2 regions of the Aquamicrobium soli genome follow, and region 1 is predicted to be linked to the other one. Evidence: predicted binding sites of a transcription regulator. Region 1 holds the regulator's gene; the other holds the start of a gene.
What was found. Region 1 encodes LexA, which represses DNA repair genes until DNA is damaged. Its sites were predicted from a motif close to TGTTCNNNNTGTGTTCNG; they were not measured.
Positions count from the first base shown of each region.

Region 2: a site for LexA is predicted at 2,508-2,525, ahead of ACFOHJ_RS07965 (DNA recombination protein RmuC). Genes of this name have one in related genera too.

Region 1 is NZ_JBHRTK010000015.1:133,861-141,014, forward strand. Features, by position in the region: gene ACFOHJ_RS16185 (ComEC/Rec2 family competence protein) at 1-2,033, shown strand, start outside; gene lexA (transcriptional repressor LexA) at 2,070-2,828, opposite strand; gene ACFOHJ_RS16195 (molybdopterin molybdotransferase MoeA) at 2,945-4,150, opposite strand; gene moaC (cyclic pyranopterin monophosphate synthase MoaC) at 4,152-4,658, opposite strand; gene trpC (indole-3-glycerol phosphate synthase TrpC) at 4,651-5,466, opposite strand; gene trpD (anthranilate phosphoribosyltransferase) at 5,473-6,489, opposite strand; gene ACFOHJ_RS16215 (peptidylprolyl isomerase) at 6,486-7,154, opposite strand, start outside.
Region 2 is NZ_JBHRTK010000010.1:13,284-20,437, forward strand. Features, by position in the region: gene ACFOHJ_RS07945 (GNAT family N-acetyltransferase) at 1-29, opposite strand, end outside; gene fmt (methionyl-tRNA formyltransferase) at 26-961, opposite strand; gene def (peptide deformylase) at 968-1,498, opposite strand; gene ACFOHJ_RS07960 (glutathione S-transferase family protein) at 1,611-2,402, opposite strand; gene ACFOHJ_RS07965 (DNA recombination protein RmuC) at 2,558-3,808, shown strand; gene ACFOHJ_RS07970 (DUF6481 family protein) at 3,957-4,385, shown strand; gene sugE (quaternary ammonium compound efflux SMR transporter SugE) at 4,512-4,826, opposite strand; gene ACFOHJ_RS07980 (hypothetical protein) at 5,008-5,136, opposite strand; gene ACFOHJ_RS07985 (gamma-aminobutyraldehyde dehydrogenase) at 5,303-6,730, opposite strand; gene ACFOHJ_RS07990 (ABC transporter permease) at 6,742-7,154, opposite strand, start outside.

The sequences.
Region 1 (7,154 bases):
TGTGCGTGCTCGGTTTCCTCGCGGCCAAGGCCGAGACCTGGCGCGCGGCGACGCCGATGCTCGGGTCGGAAATCTCGACGCGCCTGACGGGACGGGTCGTTGCCATCGACCACATGGAAAGCGGCCGCGTGCGGCTGACCCTCGACGTGCTTTCGACGGCGAGGCCGACCTTGCGCTACGCTCCCGAACGCGTGCGCGTTTCGGCGCGGGCGCTGCCCAAGGGAGCCCGCGCCGGCTCGACGATCAGCGGCACCGTGCGGCTGCTGCCGCCGACCGGGCCGATCCGCCCGGGAAGCTACGACTACTCGTTCCAGAGCTATTTCGACGGGATCGGCGCCAGCGGGTTTTTCATGAGCAACCCCAGCCTGGCCGAGGAGCGGCCGATGCCGTTTTCTGCGCGGCTGTCGGCGATGGTGGAAAATGCGCGCGAGGCGATCGCCGGCCATATCCGCGAAAGCGTCGGCGGTGCGGAAGGCGAGATTGCGGCGGCACTGATCGTCGGGGTACGCGCCGGCATTCCCGAAGCCGTCAACGAGGCGATGCGCAAGACCGGCATCTATCACATCATCTCGATTTCCGGCCTGCACATGGCGCTGGTGGCCGGCATCGTCATGGCGATGATGCGCGGGGCGTTCGCGCTGTTTCCGGATTTTTCCTCGCGCCACGCGGTGAAGAAGATCGCCGCCGCCGTCGCGCTGCTGTCCGTCGCCGCCTATCTGGTGATTTCCGGCGTGGTGGTGGCGGCCGAGCGCAGCTTCATCATGCTGGCGGTCATGCTCACGGCGGTGCTGTTCGACCGGGCGGCCCTGACCATGCGCAACCTGGCGATCTCGGCCATCGCCGTCATCGCCGTATCCCCGCATGAGGTGGTCGGGCCGAGCTTCCAGATGTCGTTTGCGGCAACGGCCGCGCTGGTGGGCGCCTATGCCGGCTGGTCTGATTACCGCGCCGGCAAGACGACCGCTTCGCCGCCGCGCCGCTCGCTCCCCGGCTGGCTGTCGCGCAAATTCGCTGGCGGCATGGCCGGTCTCGCCGTGACCTCGATCGTCGCCGGGGGTGCTACGACGCTTTACGCCATGTGGCATTTCCAGCGCGTGGCGCCGCTCAGCCTGCTTGCCAACCTTGCCATCATGCCGATCGTCTCGGCGGTCGTCATGCCGTTCGCCGTCCTCTCCTCGCTGGCGATGCCGTTCGGGCTCGACTGGCCGTTCCTCTACGTGATGGGCAAGGGGCTTTCCGCCATGATCGTTCTCGCCGAATGGATCGCGGCGCGCTCGCCCGTCGATGCGGTCGGGCTGGTGTCGGGGGAGGCGGTGCTTTTCGTCACCATCGCGCTGGTCATCGCCACGATGGCCACGACATGGCTGAGGTGGGCGGCGCTTCCCTTTGCGCTTGCCGGCTTGCTCGCGATCCCGGCCGTGCGAACGCCCGATGTCCTCGTTTCGGAAGACGGCCGGTTGGTCGCGCTACCGATCGGCGGCGGCGAACTGGCGCTCAACCGGCCGCGCGCCAGCGAATTCACCATCGACAACTGGCGCCGCGCGCTCGACGCCGAAACCGTGATTGCGCCAGCACCGGCCAAGGCCTCAGCTTTTGACCTGGAAGACAGCATCGAATTGCCGGAAGGAACGCCGTTCCTGTGCGCGGACGGCCTGTGCGTGGCCAGGCACGGCAACGGCCCGATCGTCGCCCATGCCGACAGTGCGGCCGCCGCCAAGCCGGCCTGCGCTTTCGCCGCGCTCATCGTTATCGCCGACGCCACGGCCGCCGATCCCTGTCGCGATCCGCTGGTCGCGGTCGTCACCGCGCGCGACCTCGCACGCTCCGGCAGCGCCGAGATTTTCCTTGATCGGCAGTCTGCCGCGGCGCCCGCCGAGATCCGCTATGCGGTCGAGGAAAACTACCGGCCATGGCATCGCCAGCGGGCTTTTTCCCGCGAGGCGCGCGGCCGGCCGCCCTACGATGCGAAAGCCGGGCGCAAAACGCCGCGACGCCAAGGCATTAAAGGCACGGGATCCAGCCAGAAACCGTAAGGCGGCGCCAGATGCCAGCGCCTAACCGCACAACGGTCAGTAGCGGCGGATCAGCCCGACCAGCTTGCCCTGGATCTTGACCCGGTCCGGACCGAAGATCCGCGTCTCGTAGGCCGGGTTGGCGGCCTCGAGCGCGATGGAGGCGCCCTTGCGGCGGAAGCGCTTCAGCGTCGCTTCCTCCTCGTCCACAAGGGCCACGATGATTTCGCCGGGATTGGCGGTGCTGGCGTTGCGGATGATGACCGTGTCGCCGTCGAAGATGCCGGCCTCGATCATCGAGTCACCCTTGACCTCGAGCGCGTAATGCTCGCCGCCCATGATCATGTCCGGCGGCACCGAGATGGAGTGGGTCTTGTGCTGGATGGCGTCGATCGGCACGCCGGCGGCGATGCGACCCATGACCGGGATCGATACGCTGGCGGCTTCGTCGTCATTGCCGGCCGTCTGCATCCGCGAGGGCCTGGAAAGCTTGCCGGCGTCGCCTGCACGCTGGCTGGCGGAAGCCGGGGCGGGCTGGCCCAGGCTGCCCTGGATGACGCTCGGCGAGAATTTGCGGGCCGCATTGAAGCCGGGAGTCAGCGAATCGGGCAGGCGCAGCACCTCCAGCGCCCGCGCCCGGTTGGGCAGGCGGCGGATGAAGCCGCGCTCCTCCAGTGCGGTGATCAAGCGGTGGATACCGGATTTGGAAGCAAGATCGAGCGCCTCCTTCATCTCGTCGAAGGAAGGGGGAATGCCGCTTTCCTTGAGCCGTTCATTGATGAAAAGAAGCAGTTCATGTTGCTTACGCGTCAGCATCGCGGCCCCCGGTGCCGTTCGAATCCGGAATCGAAAAACAAACCATGAACAGACACTATCTGTTCCAGTTGTGTTCCGCAACCGTTTAAATTTTAATGAATATGTTGGTGATTTGTTCAGCGTAGCATGAGGACGCGGCAGTTGGCGCCGGCCTCTGCGGCGGGCGCGAAGGGCTCGCGCACGATCAGGCCCTCGGCGTCGGCCAGGCGCCGCAGCATCGAGGAATCCTGCAGGCCGAGCGGCGTGGCGGTGAGAAGGCCGGCCTCCTCGCGAACGCAGGCGCGGACGTAATCCTGCCGCCGGTCGTTTGCCGCCATCGCCGCGCCGAGCCGCGCCTCGCGCATGTCGGGGCGGTACCGGCGGCCGCCGAGGCGGGCCAGCAACGGTTTCAGGAACAGCTGCGAGCAGACCAGGCTTGCCACCGGGTTGCCGGGCAGGCCGATGCAGCGCATGGCGCCGAGGCGGCCCGACATCAACGGCTTGCCGGGACGCATCGCCACCTTCCAGAAGTCGAGCGTCATGCCTTCGCCGGTAAGCACGTCGTGGATGAGATCGAGGTCGCCGACGGAAGCGCCGCCGAGCGTCACCAGCACGTCGGCCTTTGCTGCCACGGCCTGCCTGACGCGCGCAGCGATGTCTTCCTTGCGGTCGGCCGCGATACCGAGGTCGATCGCGCGAGCGCCGACCGAGTGCGCGACTGCGGCCACGCCATAGGCGTTGGAGGAAATGATCTGGCCGGGCGCCAGTTCGCTGCCGGGCGTACGCAGTTCGTCGCCGGTGGCGATCACGGCGACCAGCGGCCGCCGCACCACGCTGAGGTAGGGGTGGTTGGCCGACGCCGCCAGCGCCAGGGCGGCGGGATCGAGCAGGCGGCCCTTTTCCAGAAGCAGGTCGCCCTCGGCAAAATCCAGCCCGGCCTTGCGGACATTGGCGCCATGGGCCGTCGCCTCGACCACTTCGATCGCACCATTGCCGAGGTCGCGGGTGTCTTCCTGGATGACGACGGTGTCGGTGCCGGCGGGCAACGGCGCGCCGGTGAAGATGCGCACGGCCTCGCCCCCGGCCGGGGTGCCGGTAAAGCCATGTCCGGCGGGAGCCGTGCCGATGACCGACAGGCGTGCCGGCAGCGTGCCGATGTCGGCGGCGTGCACCGCATAGCCGTCCATGGCGGAAGCGTCGAAAGGCGGCTGCGTGCGCAGCGCGCGGATCGGCTCGGCCAGCACCCTGTCCATCGCTTCGGCCAGCGGCACGCTTTCGCCCGGCAGCGGTGCCGCGCCCGCAAGCAGCCGGTCGAGGGCGTCGGCGACCGGCACCAGCGCCATGTCAGCGCTCCGCCTTGTAGGTGCCGGACTTGCCGCCGGTCTTTTCCATCAGCCGGATGCCGGAGATCACCATGGCGCGGTCCACGGCCTTGGCCATGTCGTAGATGGTGAGGCAGGCGACCGAAGCCGCCGTCAGCGCCTCCATCTCCACGCCGGTCTTGCCGGTAACGCGCGCCAGCGCCGTGACCCTCAGGCCGGGCAAAGCGTGGTCCGGCTCGATGTCGACCGAAACCTTGGTCAGCAAGAGCGGATGGCAGAGCGGGATCAGTTCATGGGTGCGCTTGGCCGCCATGATGCCGGCGATGCGCGCGGTGGCCAGCACGTCGCCCTTCTTGGCGTTGCCGTCGAGGATGGTTTTCAGCGTCTGCGGCTGCATGGTGACGCAGCCTTCGGCGATCGCGGTGCGCGTCGTCTCGGCCTTTTCGCCGACATCGACCATGTGCGCCTCGCCGTCGGCGCCGAGATGGGTCAGGGCAGGGCCTGCCGGATGTGCCTTCGGGTCAGACATTTTCCGTCGCGGCGGTCGCTCCGGTCAGCAGCAGCCTCGTCGCCTGCGTCACGTCGGCCTGCCGCATCAGGCTTTCGCCGATGAGGAAGGTGCCGATGCCGATCGCCTCCAGCCGCTTGCAATCGGCATGGGTGAAGATGCCGCTTTCGCTGACCAGCAGCCGGTCGGCCGGTACATGGGCTGCCAGGCGCTCGGAAACGTCGAGGCTGGTTTCGAAGGTGCGCAGGTTGCGGTTGTTGATGCCGATCAGCCGCGATTCCAGTTTCAGCGCGCGTTCCAGTTCCGCCTCGTCGTGAACCTCGATCAGCGAATCCATGCCAAGGGTTGCAGCGGTTTCTTCAAGTTCGCGTGCAAGCGCATCGTCGACGCTGGCCATGATGATGAGGATGGCGTCGGCGCCCCAGGCGCGCGCCTCGTAGACCTGATAGGGATCGAAGAGGAAATCCTTGCGCAGGGCGGGCAGGGCGACGGCCTGGCGGGCCTTGGTGAGGAATTCCGGAGCGCCCTGAAAGGAAGGCGCATCGGTCAGCACGGAGAGGCAGGCGGCGCCGCCTTTCTCGTAGGCCTTCGCCAGCCTCGGCGGGTCGAAATCGGCGCGGATCAACCCCTTGGACGGGCTTGCCTTCTTGATCTCGGCGATCAGGCCGAAGCGGCCCGCCTGGCGTTTTGCTTCGAGTGCTGCGAGGAAGCCGCGGGGCGCGTCGCTGTCCGCCGCCCGTGCCCTGATCTCGCCCAGCGGCACGCGCGCCTTGGCGGCGGCGATTTCCTCGCGCTTATAGGATTCGATTTTACGCAGGATGTCGGCCATGGCTCTTTATAGGGGCTCGTTCGACACCTTGACCAGCCTGTCGAGCACCGCGGTCGCCTTGCCGCTGTCGATGGCGTCGGCGGCGATGACAATACCTTCCTCGAGGCCCGCCGCCTTGCCGGCCACAACCAGGCCGGCGCCGGCGTTCATCAGCACCGTCTCGCGGAATGCGCCGGGAGCGCCGCCGAGCATGGCGCGCAAGGCTTCCGCGTTGTAGGCGGCTTCGCCGCCGCGCAGGTCCTGCTTCGTCCAGCGCTTGAAACCGACCTGCTCGGGCGTCAGCGTAAACGTGCGGATGTGCCCGTCGGACAACTCCGCCACCTTGGTTTCGCCGGTGGTGGTGATCTCGTCGTAACCGTCGCCATGGACGACCCAGACATGGTCGGAGCCGAGCGCTTTGAGCGTCTCGGCGACCGGAACGACCCATTCCGGCGCGAACACGCCGACGAGCTGGCGGGTGACGCCGGCCGGATTGGACAGGGGCCCGAGGATGTTGAAGATGGTGCGGGTGCCGAGCTCGACCCGCGTCGGGCCGACATGCTTCATGGCCGGGTGATGCGCCGGGGCGAACATGAAGCCGACGCCGGCCTGCTCGATGCAGCGGCTGATCGCTTCCGGCGGCAGCTCGATATTGACGCCGAGCGCGGTCAGCACGTCGGCCGTGCCGGTGAGCGAAGAGGCGCCGCGATTGCCGTGCTTGGCGATCGGCACGCCGGCGGCGGCGGTAACGAAGGCCGAGCCGGTGGAGATGTTGAAGCTGTGCGAGCCGTCGCCGCCGGTGCCGACGATGTCGATGGCGCCCGCCGGCGCCTCCACGCGCAGCATCTTGGCGCGCATGGTGGCGACCGCGCCGGAAATCTCGTCGACCGTCTCGCCGCGCACCCTGAGCGCCATCAGGAAGCCGCCGATCTGGCCGGGCGTGGCATTGCCGGACATGATGATGTCAAAGGCCTCGCGCGCCTCCTCGAAGGAGAGCGCGGAGCCGGCTGCGGCCTTGGCGATATGGGCTTTCAGCGTATTCATCGTGTCAGGGCTTGTGAGATGGCTACTTGGTCGATCTGGATCTTGTATTGGGTCTGCAGCTGCGCCACCAGCTGGTCGAGCAGGTCGTTCGAAATGCTGGTGGCGATGGCCTTCTGCTGGCCCTCGGGAACGGAGCTTGCGTCCGCCCCGGCAGGCTCGATCGCCTCCACGACCTTGAACAGGATCTCCGCGTCGCCGGTGGGGGCGGGGAACAGGCCGACGCCGCCTTCGCCGACGTCGAAGGTCGCGGCAGCGCCGTCACGGCCGAAATCGGCATCCTCGGCATCGCGCTTGACGCCGCGCTTGGTCTGCTTCTCTATCTTCAGCTCGCTGGCGATCGCGTCGAGCGTCTCGCCGGACTTTACGCGCTTTTCGAGCGAGTCCGCCTTTTCGGAAAGCTGCTTGGTCGTTTCCGCTGCGGTCCAGTCGGCGACCACCTTCGGGCGAACCTCGTCCAGCGTGCGGTCGCGCGCCGGCGTGATGCCTTCCACCTCGTAGAACAGGTAGCCGTCGGCGTCCGTCGGCAGGCCGTCGTTTTCCGTCCCGACTTCCGCCTCGAACACGGCCTTGATGAGCTGGGCCGACTGCGGAAGGTCCTTGACGATGGTGCCGTCCGGCGTCTGGCCGTTGCGATCGATCGCCTCGACGGTGACGACCTTCAGTTT
Region 2 (7,154 bases), on a different contig from region 1:
GTAGCCGGCCGTATCGACATCATGCTCATGATAGTTTCGTTCCTTCTTGCATGCGTGTACCGCGCAGGAATTCCGACGCGCTGACCGCCTTGCCGCCCGCCCGTTGCAGTTCCACCAGCCTGACCGCGCCCGCAGCGCAAGCCACCGTCAGCCGGTCGTCGAGAATGCTTCCCGGCTCGCCCGAACCCGTGGCAAGCGCCGAGCGCAGCAGTTTCAGCCGTTCCTTGCGCCCGCCGATTTCCCCTTCGCACCACGCGCCGGGAAACGGCGACAGGCCGCGAATGTGGTTATGGACGGTGACGGCGGGAAGCGTCCAATTGACGCGGGTTTCCGCCTTTTCGATCTTTTTAGCGTAGGTGACGCCCTCGTCCGCCTGCGGCGTAAACGCAAGCTCGCCGGCTTCCAGGCGCGCCAGCGCCGCCGTCATCAGTTCGGCGCCCGCCGTCATCAGGGCATCGTGCAGGTCGCCAGCGGTCATGTCGGGCGCTATCGCGACCCTTTGCACGGCCGCCACCGGCCCGGTGTCCAGGCCCTCCTCCATCCGCATCACCACCATGCCGGTCTCGGCGTCGCCGGCCATGACGGCGCGCTGGATCGGGGCGGCCCCGCGCCAGCGCGGCAGCAGCGAGGCATGGCCGTTAAGGCAGCCGAGGCGCGGTGCATCGAGTACGGGCTTCGGCAACAGCAGGCCGTAGGCGACGACCACGGCGACATCGGCAGCAAGGGCGCGGAACGCCGCCTGCTCGGCCTCGCCCTTGAGCGAAACCGGGGTACGGACCTCGAGGCCGAGCCTCTCGGCCTCGCGCTGCACCGGAGAAGGCGTCAGTTCCAGCCCGCGGCGGCCGGCGGCGCGGGGCGGCTGCGTATAGACGGCGGCGATCTCGTGCCCGGCCTCGACTAAGGCGCGCAGCGTCGGCACGGAAAATTCCGGCGTGCCCATGAAGACGACGCGCAGCGCCATGGCCGGTCAGCCGACCATCCTGCCGGGGACCTTGTCCCGCGCCAGTTTCTTGAATTTCTTGACCACCATGTCGCGCTTGAGCTTGGAAATGTGGTCGATGAACAACACCCCGTCGAGATGGTCGATCTCGTGCTGCAGGCAGGTCGCCATCAGGCCTTCGGCCTCCATCTCCTGCATCTTGCCGTCGCGGTCGAGATAGCGCACCCGCACCGTCGCCGGGCGCTCGACCTCGGCATAGTAATCGGGGATCGACAGGCAGCCTTCCTCGTAGACCGAGCGCGCGTCGGCCTTCTCCAGGATTTCGGGGTTGATAAAGACGTGAGGCGCCGGCTCCTCGCCCTCCTTGGCGAGGTCGATGACCAGTATGCGCAGCGGCTCGCCGATCTGGATCGCGGCAAGACCGATGCCGGGCGCGTCATACATGGTTTCCAGCATGTCGTCGGCCAGCTTGCGCAACGGCGCGTCGACCCGCTCGATAGGCTTTGAAACCTGGCGCAGGACCGGATCGGGGAGAATGATGAGCGGCTTGATCGACATGCGCTTCACCTAAGACCTCGGACAAACAGCGTCAACCAGCCGCAGCGTGCAGGAACGAATTTCCAAAGGCGGTTGATCACCGCCGGCCCCATGCCCTCGATGACAGCCCTGGCTACAGCAGCCCGAGTTCGGAATCCGTGGCGGCGGGACCGTATTTGGCGCGAGGCGGCCACGGGCGATCCTGCCAGCGCGGATCGAAGGCGAAGCTGGACAGCTTGCGCCCCGGCAGCAGCGCGCCGTTTCCCGCGCCCATGGCATAGTCGTAGTAGAGCTTGACGATCTCCTCCCTGGAGACCTGCTGGACGGCGGGATGCGCCAGGCAGGCATCGCGCCAGCGGCACACGCGTTCCAGGCCCGGTTCGGCAATGTCGAAATCCTCGTAATAGTCCAGGAACCAGAAGCGCATGAACATCGGCGTGAACACGGCCTCGGCCAGCCCGAACCGGTCGAACAGCCAGGTTCCGGCCGGATTCTGCCATTCGAGGAAGTCGTCGAGCCGGCGGTACTGGGCGATCATCGCCTGGCGGCAGGCTTCGCGCTTTTCCCGGTCCTGGTTCATCACGAAGCGATAGCCCGCCCCGGTGAAATCGCCTTCCATGGCGACCAGCATCGCCTCCACGGCGCGCTCGTAGGGGTCGGCCCGCGCCACCGGCTTTTCCGCGAACAACTCGTCCAGATAGCGCAGGATGACCAGGCTCTCCTTCAGGATGCCGCGTGGTGTGTGCATGATCGGCAGTGCCGTCGTGCCGCGCGACAGCGCCAGCAGCGCGGGATCGCGCGGCCGGGTGATGTCGACCACCGAGAAGCGGACCGCGTCGCGTTTTCCCTTCAGTTCCAGCAGGATTTCCAGCCGCTGCGAAAACGGGCAGACGGGGATGTGATAGACGACGATGTCCGTTTCCATGGTGCTTCCCTCAAGCCGAACCGGTTATGCCCGCGCTAGTTCGGCATCTTTCGTCGCGCTTCGCAACTGAAATACCGGTGCGCCGAGTACAGTCGACCGGCTGTTTGTTCCCTTTTTGATCTGGTGAGCGGCCGCGAATCGGCTATGTTCGCCGCATGAATGAAACGGCATCCTCCCTGTCCGAACCTTTCCTGCGGCTCGGCGCGACGACGATCACGCTAGGCCAGGCGATGGCGGTTGGCGCGGTCCTGTTCCTGCTTCTGGCTTGCGCATTGGTTGCCGCCCTGTGGCGGTCGGCCAAGGCCCGCGAGCAGGCCGCCGCAGAAGCCGCCGCGCAGGCACGGGAAGCCGGGGCGCGCATGGCGGCCATCGTGCAATCCCAGGCCGAGATGCAGGGCCGCATCGGCGCCATCGCCGAGGTGTTCGGGGCCCGGCAGGCCGAGCTTACGCAATCGATCGGCCAGCGGCTCGACGCCATGACCGGTCGGCTCGGCCAGACCATGAGCGAGCAGACGAAGTCCACCCACGAAAGCCTGGCGAAACTGCAGGAACGGCTGGCCGTCATCGATACGGCGCAGAACAACATCCAGTCGCTGGCCGGCCAGGTGGTGCAGCTACAGGCGATCCTGTCCAACAAGCAGACGCGCGGCGCCTTCGGCCAGGCGCGCATGGAGGCGATCGTCGCCGATGGCCTGCCGATGGGCGGCTACGAGTTCCAGACGACGCTGTCGAACGGCAACCGCCCCGACTGCCTGATCCACATGCCGAACGGCGCGCCGGCGCTCGCCATCGACGCGAAATTCCCGCTGGAAGCATGGAACGCCATCCGCGCGGCCGAAGGCGCGGAGGCGCAGAAGATGGCCGCGCAGGCCTTTCGCCGGGACCTGGAAGTGCATATCCGCGACATCTCGGAAAAGTACCTGATCCAGGGCGAGACGCAGGACACCGCCTTCATGTTCGTGCCGTCGGAATCGGTGTTCGCCGAGATCCACGAGCATTTCGAGGCGATCGTCCACCGGGCGCACCGGGCGCGCATCGTCATCGTCTCGCCGTCGCTCTTGATGCTGTCCATCCAGGTCATCCAGGCGATCCTCAAGGATGCGCGCATGCGCGAGCAGGCGCATCTCATCCAGGGCGAGGTGGTGCGGCTGATGGAGGACGTGGCGCGCGTGGACGAGCGGGTGCGCAAGCTGCAAACCCATTTCGGCCAGGCCACCAAGGACATCGACGACATCCTGATCTCGACCGCCAAGGTGACCCGGCGCGGCGAGAAGATCGAGGCGCTGGAGTTCGGCCTGCCGGACGCTCCCGACAGCGCGGCCGGCGCGGCGGCAAAGCCGGACAAGCATTCGGTGGATTCCAAGACCGGCCAGCTTCGGCTGCGGGTCGTCGAGCGCGACGACTGAAAACAACGCCTGGTCGCGCTCAGGCGGGCGGGCGATGTCTTATTGCCGCAACACTAGCAGATTTCATGCCAGTTATGCGGTTTTGACGCTTGAAATCCCGGTTTCCGGGCGTATGTAAGCGTCGCAGATCGACTACAGGGAACTAGACTTGGCTATCTATAGGGAAAAAGACATTTTCGAGCGGCGCAATGCCGCGAACGAGGCGAAGAAGGCACTTCTGGAGCGTTTCAAGGCAAGACCGGCAGACGACGATCCGGCGGTGCTGGCACGTAAGGCGGAACGCCAGGCCATTCTGGAGGCCCGTGCAATACGCGAAGCCGAGAAGGCAAAGCTGAAGCAGGAGCGGCTGGCACGCGAAGCGGCCGAACGCGCCGCACGCGAAGCAGCCGAAGAGGCGGCGCGCCTCGCTGCCGAAGAGATCGCGCAGGCCGAGGCCAAGCGCAAGGAAGCCGAAGAGAACGAGCGCATCGCCCGCCTCCTGGCCGACGAAGCGGCCCGCAAGGCCAAGCGCGATGCGCGCTACGCCGCGCGCAAGCAGCGCGTCGGCAGGGCGCCGCCCGGCTTTACGGCCCGCTAAGGCCACGAACGTTCTTCGCCGAAGCGCGAGCCAAGAACATACGGCTGGAATGGCCCCTGCCCCAGCCCTGAACAAAAAGCCGGAACGACCGCAGGGTCGCCCGGCTTTTTTCGTGCGTCGTGCTTGTCAGGCCGCCAGCTTGAGCCCGATAATGCCGCAAACGATCAAGGCAATGCAGCCCAAGCGGGCGGCTGTCGCGGGTTCGCCCAGAAGCCAGATACCGAGCAGCGCTGTGCCGACGGTGCCGATGCCCGTCCATACCGCGTAGCCGGTACCGACCGGCAGCGTCTTCAGCGCCAGGCCGAGCAGGATCACGCTGACGAGCATCGACAGGGCGGTGAAAACCGTCGGCATCAGGCGCGAAAAGCCCTCGGTGTATTTCAGGCCTATCGCCCAACCGACCTCGAACAGGCCGGCAAAAAACAGGTACGTCCACGCCATTTGAAGACTCCATCAAGTGGGCGGGTCGTCCCGGCCGGATTTTACGGGAACGGCAAGGTCGTCCTTGCCGGCAGGCTGGAGCGGCTCTGGTTTTACTATGGAACAGCAAAACCGCTCTATCTCACTGGTTAGTCGCATTTCCAGCAAAACCGTTTCACGATTTCCCCGGAAACGCTCTGGCCTATTTTTCCTTCAGCCGCGTCGCCTGCACAGGAGGAGCCTTGAACGCCGGAGTCGCCGGTGCCGGCTTCTTCGCGTCCTTCTTGGGTTTGCGAGGCTCCTTGCCCGGCTTCATCGCACCCTTGGCCATGATTCGCTCCTGCGTTTGGCTGTCGCAGCACTCAACCAAGTCTTGCAGCGCACCGCAAGACCCATCGCGACAGGCCTTGCATATAGGTAATTACCGGGCGCTTTGAAGGCTCGGGCAGGCCCGGCCGGGGAAACCGGCCAGCATTTTCCCGCAGCGCGCGGCGACGCTAGCCGTGCGCGATCATGACGTGGCGGACGGCGGTGTAGTCCTCCAGCGCGTAGAGCGACATGTCCTTGCCGTAGCCGGACTGCTTCAACCCGCCATGCGGCATTTCATTGGTCAGCATGAAATGCGTGTTGATCCAGGTGCAGCCATATTGCAGGCGCGCGGCCGTGGCCATGGCGCGCGAAATGTCCTTCGTCCAGACGGACGAGGCCAGCCCGTAGTCGCTGTCGTTGGCCCAGTTGACCGCCTCGTCGGCATCCGAGAAGCGCGTGACCGAAACGACCGGGCCGAAGACCTCGCGGCGCACGATCTCGTCTTCCTGCAAGGCGCCGGCGACGACGGTCGGCTGGTAGAAGAAGCCCGAGCCCTCGCCTGGCTTGCCGCCGGTGGTGATCTCGATGTGCTTCAGTTCCGAGGCGCGCTCGACGAAGCTGGCGACGCGGTCGCGCTGGCGGCGCGAAATCAGCGGGCCGATCTCGTTCTCGGTATCGTCGGGGAGGTTGTAGCGGATGGTCGAGACCGCCGACGTCAGGTCGGCGACCAGCCGGTCATACACCTTCTTGCCGGCGTAGATGCGGCAGGCGGCGGTGCAGTCCTGCCCGGCATTGTAGTAGCCAAAGGCGCGCAGGCCGTTCACTACCGCTTCCATGTCCGCATCGTCGAAGACGATGACAGGAGCCTTGCCGCCCAGTTCCAGATGCGTGCGCTTCACCGATTTCGCCGCCGCCTGCAACACCTTCTTGCCGGTGGCGACGTCGCCGGTGATCGAGATCATGTTGACGCGCGGATGGTTGATGAGCGGGCTGCCGACGCTCTCGCCACGGCCCAGCACCACGTTGACGACGCCTTCCGGCAGGACCTCGCCGAAGATTTTCGCCAGTTTCAGCGCCGTCAGCGGCGTCTGCTCGGACGGCTTGAAGACGACCGTGTTGCCGCCGGCGATGGCCGGCGCCAGCTTCCAGGCCATCATCATCAGCGGGTAGTTCCACGGCGCGATCGAAGCGACGATGCCGATCGGATCGCGGCGGATCATCGAGGTGTGGCCGGGCAGGTATTCGCCGGCCACCTGCCCCGGCAGGGTGCGCACCGCGCCGGCGAAGAAGCGCCAGCAATCGACGATGGCCGGAATCTCGTCGTTCAGCACCGCGTTGATCGGCTTGCCGCAGTTCAACGCCTCCAGCGCGGCGAAGCCTTGCGCCTCCGCCTCGATGCGGTCGGCGATCTTCAGCAGATAGCCCGAGCGCTCGGCCGGCGTGGTGCGCGACCAGGTGGCGAACGCCTTTTCGGCCGCGGCGACGGCGGCATCGATCTGCGCCGGCGAGGCCTCGGGCAGGTCGAGGATGGCTTCCCCGGTCTTGGGATTGAGGACCGCTTCCTCGGCCTCGGTGCCCGCTTCGAATTTCGAGCCGATCAGCATCTGGGTGTCCATGAGAATCTCCCTTATTTGCCCGATCCGGCGATCTGGTCGCCGTCGCGGGTCAGGTAGTAGGCAAGAAGGATCGGCAGCAGGGTGACCAGCACCACCACCATGGCCACGACGTTGGTGACCGGGCGCTGGCGCGGACGGATCAGTTCCTCCAGCATCCAGATCGGCAGCGTCTGCTGCTGGCCGGCGGTAAAGGTGGTGACGATGACCTCGTCGAAGGACAGCGCGAAGGCGAGCATGCCGCCGGCCAGCAGCGCCGTCGCGATGTTGGGCAGCACCACGTAGCGGAAGGTTTGCAGCCCGTCGGCGCCGAGATCCATCGACGCCTCGATCATCGAGCCCGAAGTGCGGCGGAAGCGGGCAACGGCGTTGTTGTAGACCACCACCACGCAGAAGGTGGCGTGGCCGAGCACGATCGTCCAGAACG